Regions from separate parts of the Kitasatospora sp. NPDC004669 genome, predicted to be linked through region 3. Evidence: riboswitches for the same ligand, from Rfam matches in the RefSeq annotation. Region 3 holds a riboswitch; each other region holds the start of a gene.

Region 1 (2,190 bases), on a different contig from region 3:
CAGGCCAAGGCGGACGTCAACACGAAGCTGAAGACCGCCCAGGACCTGCTGAACTCGCTCAGCGCCGCGGACCGCGCCGCGCTGAAGGCCCAGCAGCAGCAGGACGACCGCGCCTCGCGCGGCAGCGCCCGGGTCGACCTCAGCAGCCTGCCGCCGGCCAGCGGCTACGCGGCCGTGGCCGTCGCCAAGGCGATGAGCAAGCAGGGCTCGCCGTACGTCTGGGGCTCCACCGGGCCGAACACCTTCGACTGCTCGGGTCTGATGGTCTGGTCGTACTCCCAGGCCGGCGTCTCGCTGCCGCGCACCTCGCAGGAGCAGGGCAACGTCGGCACCGCGGTGCCCTCGCTGGACCAGGCTCAGCCCGGCGACCTGGTCATCTACGGCAGCGACCGGCACCACGTCGGGATGTACATCGGCAACGGCATGGTGGTCCACGCGCCGCACACCGGGGACGTGGTGAAGGTGATGAAGGCCGACGCGATGCCGATCAACACGATCCGCCGGGTCTGACGACCCGACACGCCCGAGGGGCCGGCTCCGGCCCTGTGATCCGCGCCACCCTCCGACCGGGGGTGGCGCTTCGGGTTTGCGGGTTCAACGTCCGACTGGTGAGAACCGATCAGCTTTGTGTGCAGCGACGATCACCATCAGTCATTTTCACAAAAGAACATGGGTAATCTTCCGACTTTTTTCTGACAAGGATTTGAACGGATCACGGTTCAGTTACTAGGGTCGTGCTCCGAACCACCGCACTGTCGATCGCCCAGCCCGGGTGGCGGCGGTGGTTTCCGTCGAGTTCGCGAAACAGCGGGGCAGGTCGAAGCGACTGTCCGACAGGGGAGCCCAGTGGTCGGGGGCGCTGCGGAGCGGAGCCGGGGAACCACGTTCCTCCGGGGTGAATCGGCGCCAGGTCGGCCGGTGGAACGGCCGTGAGGCGTCGTAGGGCATGCTTCCGGCCCGAACCCGTCAGCTCACCCGGTAGGCGGACGTAGGAAGAAGGAGTCCGCCTTCGTGGCGTCCCATCGTCGTCCCAAGCCCGCCAGCCGCGCCCGTGTCTCGATCCTGACCGGTGTCGCCGCGGCAGCCGTCGCCCTCTCCGCGCAGTCCGGCGCGCACGCCGACCCGCAGCCGACCAAGGAGCAGGTCAAGGAGCAGGTCGACCAGCTCAACGAGCAGGCCGAGCAGGCGACCGAGAAGTACAACGCCGCCCAGGAGAAGCAGCAGGCGCTGGAGAAGCAGGTCTCCGGCCTGCAGGACCAGGTGGCCCGGCAGCAGTCCCAGGTGACCGACCTGCAGGGCGGGCTCGCCGAGATCGCCGGGGAGCAGTACCGCAACGGCGGCATATCCCCGACCGTCCAGCTGATGCTCTCGTCCAAGCCGGACAACTTCCTCAACCAGGCCGGTGCGCTGAACCAGGCCGGTGACACCCAGAAGAACCAGCTGAAGCAGCTCCAGGAGCAGCAGCGCAAGCTCGACCAGGACCGCACCGAGGCCCAGGGCAAGCTCGCCGAACTGGAGTCCACCACCCAGCAGCTGAAGGCCTCCAAGGAGGAGGTCCAGAACAAGCTGAAGGCCGCCCAGGACCTGCTCAACACCCTGACCGAGCAGGAGCGCCAGGCGATCCGCCAGGCCGAGGAGAAGGCCGCCGCCGACGCCAAGGCCAAGGCCGACGCCGCCGCGAAGGCCGCCCAGCAGCAGGCCGCCTCCGACCGTGCCTCGCGCGACAGCGGCCGCACCGACATCGGCTCGGGCTCCTCCGCGGGCTCCTCGTCCTCGCCGGTCGTCAAGCCGGCCGCGCCCGGCAGCTCGCACGGTGCCGCCGCGCTGGCCGCCGCCGCCGGCAAGGTCGGCAGCCCGTACGTCTGGGGCGCCACCGGCCCCGGCTCCTTCGACTGCTCCGGCCTGATGGTCTGGGCGTTCAACCAGGTCGGCGTGTCGCTGCCGCGCACCTCGCAGGAGCAGGCCGGCGCCGGCACCCGGATCGGCTCGGACATCTCCCAGGCCCAGCCCGGCGACCTGCTGATCTTCTTCAGCGACGCCCACCACGTCGGCATCTACGCGGGCAACGGCCAGGTGCTGCACGCGCCCAAGCCGGGTGCCTCGGTCCGCTACGAGGCGGTCTCCAACATGCCGCTGGCCTCCATCGTGCGGGTCTGATCCCCGCCCAGGCCGTTCCAGGCCCGGTCCTCC
Region 2 (2,190 bases), on a different contig from region 3:
TCGCCTCCACCTACCTGGCCGCGCTGCCGGCGCCGTCGGCGGAGGAGCTGGCCCGGGCCGAGGCGGAGGCCGCGGCCGCCGCCGGGGCCGAGGAGGGCTCGCGCGGCGCCCACGCGGCCACCCAGGGGCCCCTGGAGGCCTAGCAGGCGGCCAGTGACGACCGTCGCGCACTCGCGCGCGCCGAAGGGCCCGGAACGGCTTCGTTCCGGGCCCTTCGGCATGCCCGCTTCTCCCGCCCTCACCCCGCGCCTGCCGCTTGTCCCGGTACGGGAATTACGGGAATTAGGAGAACAATGGTGCGACATGTCCGTTATGTCACCTTTTGGGCGGGAATGCCGGGCGCGCATTCCGGCACTCGAATCACGACCACTCCCCCGCCGAGCCGGGCGTGCTGTCGCACGCTTCCACGCTCCGTCACCTCACCCCTGAGGCGAAGACAATTGCGGGAATCCACAGCCACATTGCCGGAAAATGATCATTTATGATCATGATTCGTGTCCGATTTGGCAATTTCCACTAAACCGTGATGCGCATCACAGATATTTGCAGTTTGAACTTAAGTCTGCTTAACGTGCTCCCCGTTCGTGACCACACGAACCCAGTTCATCCGCAACGCCGAGTCCTGCCGTCGGATGTCCTGGCAGCGCGAAAACGCACCACGGCAGGAGCGGGGGAACCACAGGTAAGTCGCCCCGGGCAGTTCCTCGGAACGGTCCAGGGCTAGGGGTGAAGCCGCGCCCACAGCGCGGCCGGGCAACTCCGGCCCGAATCCGACAGCTCACCTCGCAGGCGTGGGAGAGGACCGCGTCTTCATGCTGCCCACCAACGGCACCCGCCTGCCCAGCCGTACCCGTCGCGTGATCGCCACCCTCGGCGTCGCGGGCGTCGGCCTCACCGTCCCCTGCCTCACCACCGGCACCGCCAACGCCGCCTCCGTCGCCACCTGGGAGAAGGTCGCCCAGTGCGAGAGCAGCGGCAACTGGGCCATCAACACCGGCAACGGCTTCTACGGCGGCCTGCAGTTCACCTCCAGCACCTGGGCCGCCTTCGGCGGTGCCGCGTACGCCCCGGAGGCCAACCTCGCCACCGAGGACCAGCAGATCGCCGTCGCCGAGAAGGTCCTCGCCTCGCAGGGCCCCGGCGCCTGGCCCGTCTGCTCGATCCAGGCCGGTCTGACCAAGGGCGGTGCCCCGGCCGCCGTCGGCACCTCCGCCGCCACGGCCGCCAAGCCCGCCGCCAAGCCCACGCAGAGCCAGGCCCCGGCCGCGAAGCCCGCCAAGCCGGCCGCGCCCGCCCAGGAGCAGACCCAGTCCTCCACCGACTCCGCCAACGGCGACCGGGCGCAGAAGCCTCAGGCCCAGGCCCAGAGCGGCGACTACACCGTCGTCGCGGGCGACTGGCTTTCCTCGATCGCCGGCAAGCACAACGTCCAGGGCGGTTGGCAGCGGCTGTACGACCTCAACCGCAGCACCCTGACCGAGGGCCCGGACACCATCTACCCCGGCCAGCGCCTGACCTTCGGTGACGGCGACCAGGCCCAGGCCGACAAGTCCTCCTCCACCGGATCCGGCTCGGACTTCAGCTGGTTCAACCGCTCCCAGAAGGCCGGCCAGGCCGCGAACGGCGGTGCCGTGAACGCCAAGCCGACCGCCCAGACCCAGGCCGCGAAGCCGGCCACTCAGGCCCCGACCCAGGCCGCGAAGCCGGCCACTCAGGCCCCGGCCGCGAAGCCGGCCACTCAGGCCCCGACCCAGGCCGCGAAGCCGGCCACTCAGGCCCCGGCCCAGGCCGCCACCGGCAGCATGGCCGCCGCGGTGTCCTTCGCCGAGTCCAAGGTCGGCCAGGCCTACGTCTACGGCGGCACCGGCAACGGCGGCTGGGACTGCTCCGGCCTGACCCAGGCCGCGCTGCGCGCCGCGGGCGTCAACATCCCGCGCATCGCCGCCGACCAGGCCGCCGCCAGCACCCACGTCTCGCTGGACAGCCTGAAGCCGGGCGACCTGCTCTTCTGGTCGAACAACGGTCAGGACTCCGGCGTCTACCACGTCGCGATCTACATCGGCGGCGGCAAGTACGTCGAGGCGGCCAACCCGAGCGCGGGCGTCCGCGAGCAGACCATCGCCAACTGGGCCCCGGACTTCGCCGGCCGGGTCTGAGCAACGGCGAACCGGCAGCCGCCGGCCGGCAGCT
Region 3 (2,190 bases):
CCGGAAACGGCAGCGGCCGGCCCGGCTCCACGAGGAGTCCTCGCGAGGCCGGGCCGGCCTTGGGCGTGTCCCGCGCCCATGTCCACTGATGCGGCGATCACCCGGTCGAGCGGTCACCCGACATGACCATCCCGGGCGGTCGATTCGCCCCGCAACAGCGGTGGTTCCTGAAACCCGCGGTCAGCGCAGGGTCAGAGCGCGACGCCGTGCGCCCGCAGGTAGGCGACCGGGTTGATGTCCGAGCCGTACTCCGGACCGGTACGGATCTCGAAGTGCAGGTGCGGGCCGGTCACGTTGCCGGTCGCGCCGGAGAGGCCGAGCCGCTGGCCGACGGTGACGGTCTGACCGATCTTCACGCCGATCACCGACAGGTGCGCGTACTGGGCGTACTTGCCGTCGGCGAGCTTGACCTCGACCTCGTTGCCGTAGGCGCCGCCGTTGCCGGCCTTCACCACGACACCGTTGGCGACCGCGCGCACCGGGGTGCCGGTGGAGGCGACGAAGTCCTGGCCGGTGTGGTGGCCGGAAGCCCACATCGAGCCGGCCACGCCGTAGGCCTCGCCCAGCACCGGGTTGGCCAGCGGGGCGACGTAGCCGACGGTGGCGGCGACCGGGGCGGCGGTCACGGCCCGGGCCGGGGCGGCGGTCACGGCCCGGGCCGGGGCGGCGGTCTGCACCTGGGTCTGGAGCTGGGCGCCCGGCTTGGCGGCCTCGGTCTTGACCTGCAGCTGGGTGTCCGCGGCGGCGGAGGCACTCTGGGTGACCGGGGCGGCCGGCTTGGCCGGAGCTGCCGGCTCGGCGGCGGCGGCGTCCGCCGCGAGCGAGAGCTGCTGGCCCGGGAAGATCAGGTTCGGGTTGGCGCCGACCACCGAGCGGTTCTGCTCGTACAGCGCGTGCCAGCCGCCCTCGACCTGCTTGGCGTCGGCGATCCTGGACAGGGTGTCGCCGCCGACGACGCGGTAGCTCTCGAACACGGCGGCCGGGGCGGCCGACTCGGCCTCCGCGGCGGCGGTGTGCTGCGCGACCGAGGCGGCCGGCGCACCCGGGGCGGTGTAGGCCTGGGCGGCCATCGCGGTCACGAGCGGCAGGGCGAAGGAGACACCGGTCACGGCGATGCCGATGCCGAGGCGGGCGGAGCGGGGCAGGGCGATACGACGGGCCTGAGCAGGCATGGATTTCCTCTCCGACGCCTGCGAGGTGAGCTGTCGGGTTCGGGCTGGAGTTGCCCGGCCGCATGCGCGGCTTCACCCCGAGCCGGTCCTGGACGTTCGCGCTGAGAAGCGCGAACTCCCGTCCGGCGACTTACCTGTGGGTCCCCCGCTCCTGCCGTACAGAGCTCAGTTCGAACCATCGGGCAGCGGCAGGACTCGGCGTTCCACCCGGTGGATCCACCCGGGCTGGCCGGGCGGTCGCTGAACTAAAACCCATCCGTTCGGGTGAAGCAATGTCGATCTCTTGAACCGGCGATATTCCCCCGGAGGGTGGTGACCCTCCGCATGACCCATCCCACGGTGCGTGCACAATCCATTCACCGGGCGCCACTGATCCACGACCCTGCGCCGATCTCCACACTCCAGCGTGACCGTGCGCTCACGCACCGCTCGCCGCGGACACGCCACGCGGTGACCCTTGTCACGTACGCCCCGCCGGGCGCAGGATCGGGCCGTGGCCACCTCAACAGCCGGCACCTTGCGCCTGGGCACCGCGCAGGGTCGCTGGGTACTCCTGGCAACCGTGCTCGGCTCCAGCATGGCGATGCTCGACGGCACCGTGGTGAACGTCGCCCTGCCCCGGATCGGCGCCGACCTCGGCGCCTCCCTGGCGTCCCTGCAATGGACGCTGAACGCCTATCTGCTCACCCTGGCGGGCCTGATCCTGCTCGGCGGCGCGCTCGGCGACCGGTACGGAAGGCGCCGGGTCTTCCTGATCGGCGTGGTCTGGTTCGCCGCCGCCTCCGCGGCCTGCGCCGCCGCCCCGAACATCGAAGTGCTGATCGTGGCCCGCGCCGTCCAGGGCATCGGCGGGGCACTGCTCACCCCCGGCTCGCTCGCCATGCTCCAGGCCGTCTTCCGTCCTGACGACCGCTCGGCGGCGGTGGGCCTGTGGTCCGGCCTCGGCGGGGTGTCCGCGGCCGTCGGCCCGTTCCTCGGCGGCTGGCTGGTGGACGGCCCCGGCTGGCGCTGGATCTTC
Region 4 (2,190 bases), on a different contig from region 3:
GACCCGGCCGCTGACCATCGGCGGGGTGGACATCCCGGTCGGCGATCCGGTGCTGGTGGTGCTGGCGGCGGCGGACCGTGACCCGGCCCGGTTCGCGGACGAGAACACCCTCGACCTGGCCCGGGCCGACAACCCCCACCTGGGGTTCGGGCACGGCATCCACTACTGCATCGGCGCCCCGCTGGCCCGGCTGGAAGGGCGCGCCGCGCTGGCCACGCTGCTTTCCCGACTGCCCGATCTCCGGCTGGCTGAAACCCCGGAGAATCTGCGCTGGCGCGGCGGTCTGATCATGCGTGGATTGCGCGAACTTCCGGTCGAATTCAGCCCCGAGATCCGGTCTCCGCACGCCGTTCCTGAGGCTCCGACACACTGACCGGACGTCGCTGATGCGCCCTTGATGCCGGTATGAACACCCATCAATCCGGACATAGAGGAGCCATTGGTAGGCGATCGATCACGTGCCGTAATTTCTGTGTGATGTCGACGATATGAGCTTGTGATTGATCTGAGGATCTGTCTAGTCTCCCTGGAGTTCGCAGCTGCGGACCTCGTGCGCGGAACGCCGAATCCTGCCCGCCGCGTCACGGGAAACCGACCAGAACCCTGGGCAGGGGCGGGGGAACCAGGTTTGTTGCCGTCCTCCACGGCTTGGGGTGAAGCCGCCTGAGCGGAACCGTTTCCGCACGCGGCGGCCGGGCCACCTCCCGGTCCGAACCCGACAGCTCACCTCGCAGGCGTGCGGAGAGGGACTTTTTCATGCTGTTCGTTGGAACCGGCCGTCACCGTCGTCGCACCCAGACCGAGAAGGCCATCGCCGTCGCCGGTGTGGCCGGCGTCGGACTCGCGATGCCGCTCCTCGCCGCCACCGGCGCCTCCGCCGCCCCGGCCTCCGCCTGGGACTCCGTCGCCCAGTGCGAGAGCGGCGGCGACTGGAGCATCAACACCGGCAACGGCTTCTACGGCGGACTGCAGTTCACCTCCAGCACCTGGAAGGCGTTCGGCGGCACCGCGTACGCGTCGCAGGCCAACCAGGCCAGCAAGGCCCAGCAGATCTCGGTCGCCGAGAAGGTGCTGGCCTCCCAGGGCCCGGGCGCCTGGCCGGTGTGCTCCGTCAAGGCGGGTCTGAGCAAGGGTGGGGCCCCGGCCGTGGTCGACACCTCCTCGGACGCCAAGCCACAGTCCGCCCCGCAGCAGCAGACGCCCAAGCAGCAGGCCCCGAAGCAGCAGGCCCCCAAGGCGGCCGCGAAGCCCGCTCAGCAGCCGGTCCAGCAGTACGCCCCGAAGCACGCCGCTCCCAAGCAGGCCGAGAAGCCTGTCGAGCAGTCGGCCCAGCAGTACGTCCCGAAGCACGCTGCCCCGCGCGCCGCCCAGCCGGTCCAGGCCGCCCCGGCCGGCCATGACTACACCGTCCACTCCGGCGACACCCTGTCGAGCATCGCCGCGGCCCAGGGCGTGTCCGGCGGCTGGCAGGCGCTGTACGACGGCAACCGCGGCACGGTCGGCGGCGACCCGAACCTGATCATGCCCGGCCAGGTCCTGCACCTCGGCTGAGCCGGTCCACAGGTCCCCGGGTGACGCCCCGAAGGATCTCGAGCAACACCCCGGGAACGAAGGGGGCCGCGCCCGGCCCCCTTCGTCCGCATTCGTCCGCGGCAAAGGGACAAGCTGGGACAAGCAGGTGAACTACCGGTGGGTAGTGGGGCCACACGCTGAGACGGAGCCGAGGTCAACGTGGCTCCGGGAGCCCGGGCGGTTAGGCTCTGGTCGTAACGACTCCGCAATCGTCCCGCCGACAGCCACCACGGTCGGCCGGACCCTGCTTCCGCAAGGAGATGCCTCGTGCCGTCCATCGATGTCGTCGTAGCCCGTGAGATCCTCGACTCGCGCGGCAACCCCACGGTCGAGGTCGAGGTCGGCCTCGACGACGGCAGCACCGGTCGTGCCGCTGTCCCGTCGGGTGCCTCGACCGGCGCCTTCGAGGCGCTGGAGCTGCGCGACGGTGACAAGAACCGCTACTTCGGCAAGGGTGTCGAGAAGGCCGTCCTGGCCGTCATCGAGCAGATCGGCCCGGAGCTGGTCGGCTACGACGCCACCGAGCAGCGCCTGATCGACCAGGCCATGCTCGATCTGGACGCCACCCCGGACAAGTCCTCGCTCGGCGCCAACGCCATCCTGGGCGTCTCGCTGGCC

The links. A riboswitch is a leader RNA that binds a small molecule or an ion and turns the genes downstream of it on or off. The one in region 3 is predicted to bind cyclic di-AMP.
Region 1: another riboswitch for cyclic di-AMP. It lies ahead of ABZW30_RS24630 (NlpC/P60 family protein); the one in region 3 lies ahead of ABZW30_RS34595 (LysM peptidoglycan-binding domain-containing M23 family metallopeptidase).
Region 2: another riboswitch for cyclic di-AMP. It lies ahead of ABZW30_RS40120 (transglycosylase family protein); the one in region 3 lies ahead of ABZW30_RS34595 (LysM peptidoglycan-binding domain-containing M23 family metallopeptidase).
Region 4: another riboswitch for cyclic di-AMP. It lies ahead of ABZW30_RS07065 (transglycosylase family protein); the one in region 3 lies ahead of ABZW30_RS34595 (LysM peptidoglycan-binding domain-containing M23 family metallopeptidase).

What each region holds. Positions count from the first base shown of each region.
Region 1 is NZ_JBEXKB010000031.1:39,767-41,956, forward strand. Features, by position in the region: gene ABZW30_RS24625 (NlpC/P60 family protein) at 1-510, shown strand, start outside; cyclic di-AMP (ydaO/yuaA leader) riboswitch at 848-1,001, shown strand; gene ABZW30_RS24630 (NlpC/P60 family protein) at 1,012-2,157, shown strand.
Region 2 is NZ_JBEXKB010000083.1:15,510-17,699, forward strand. Features, by position in the region: gene ABZW30_RS40115 (hypothetical protein) at 1-143, shown strand, start outside; cyclic di-AMP (ydaO/yuaA leader) riboswitch at 604-805, shown strand; gene ABZW30_RS40120 (transglycosylase family protein) at 792-2,156, shown strand.
Region 3 is NZ_JBEXKB010000056.1:38,015-40,204, reverse strand. Features, by position in the region: gene ABZW30_RS34595 (LysM peptidoglycan-binding domain-containing M23 family metallopeptidase) at 192-1,172, opposite strand; cyclic di-AMP (ydaO/yuaA leader) riboswitch at 1,175-1,353, opposite strand; gene ABZW30_RS34590 (MFS transporter) at 1,666-2,190, shown strand, end outside.
Region 4 is NZ_JBEXKB010000006.1:8,214-10,403, reverse strand. Features, by position in the region: gene ABZW30_RS07070 (cytochrome P450) at 1-373, shown strand, start outside; cyclic di-AMP (ydaO/yuaA leader) riboswitch at 584-753, shown strand; gene ABZW30_RS07065 (transglycosylase family protein) at 757-1,551, shown strand; gene eno (phosphopyruvate hydratase) at 1,840-2,190, shown strand, end outside.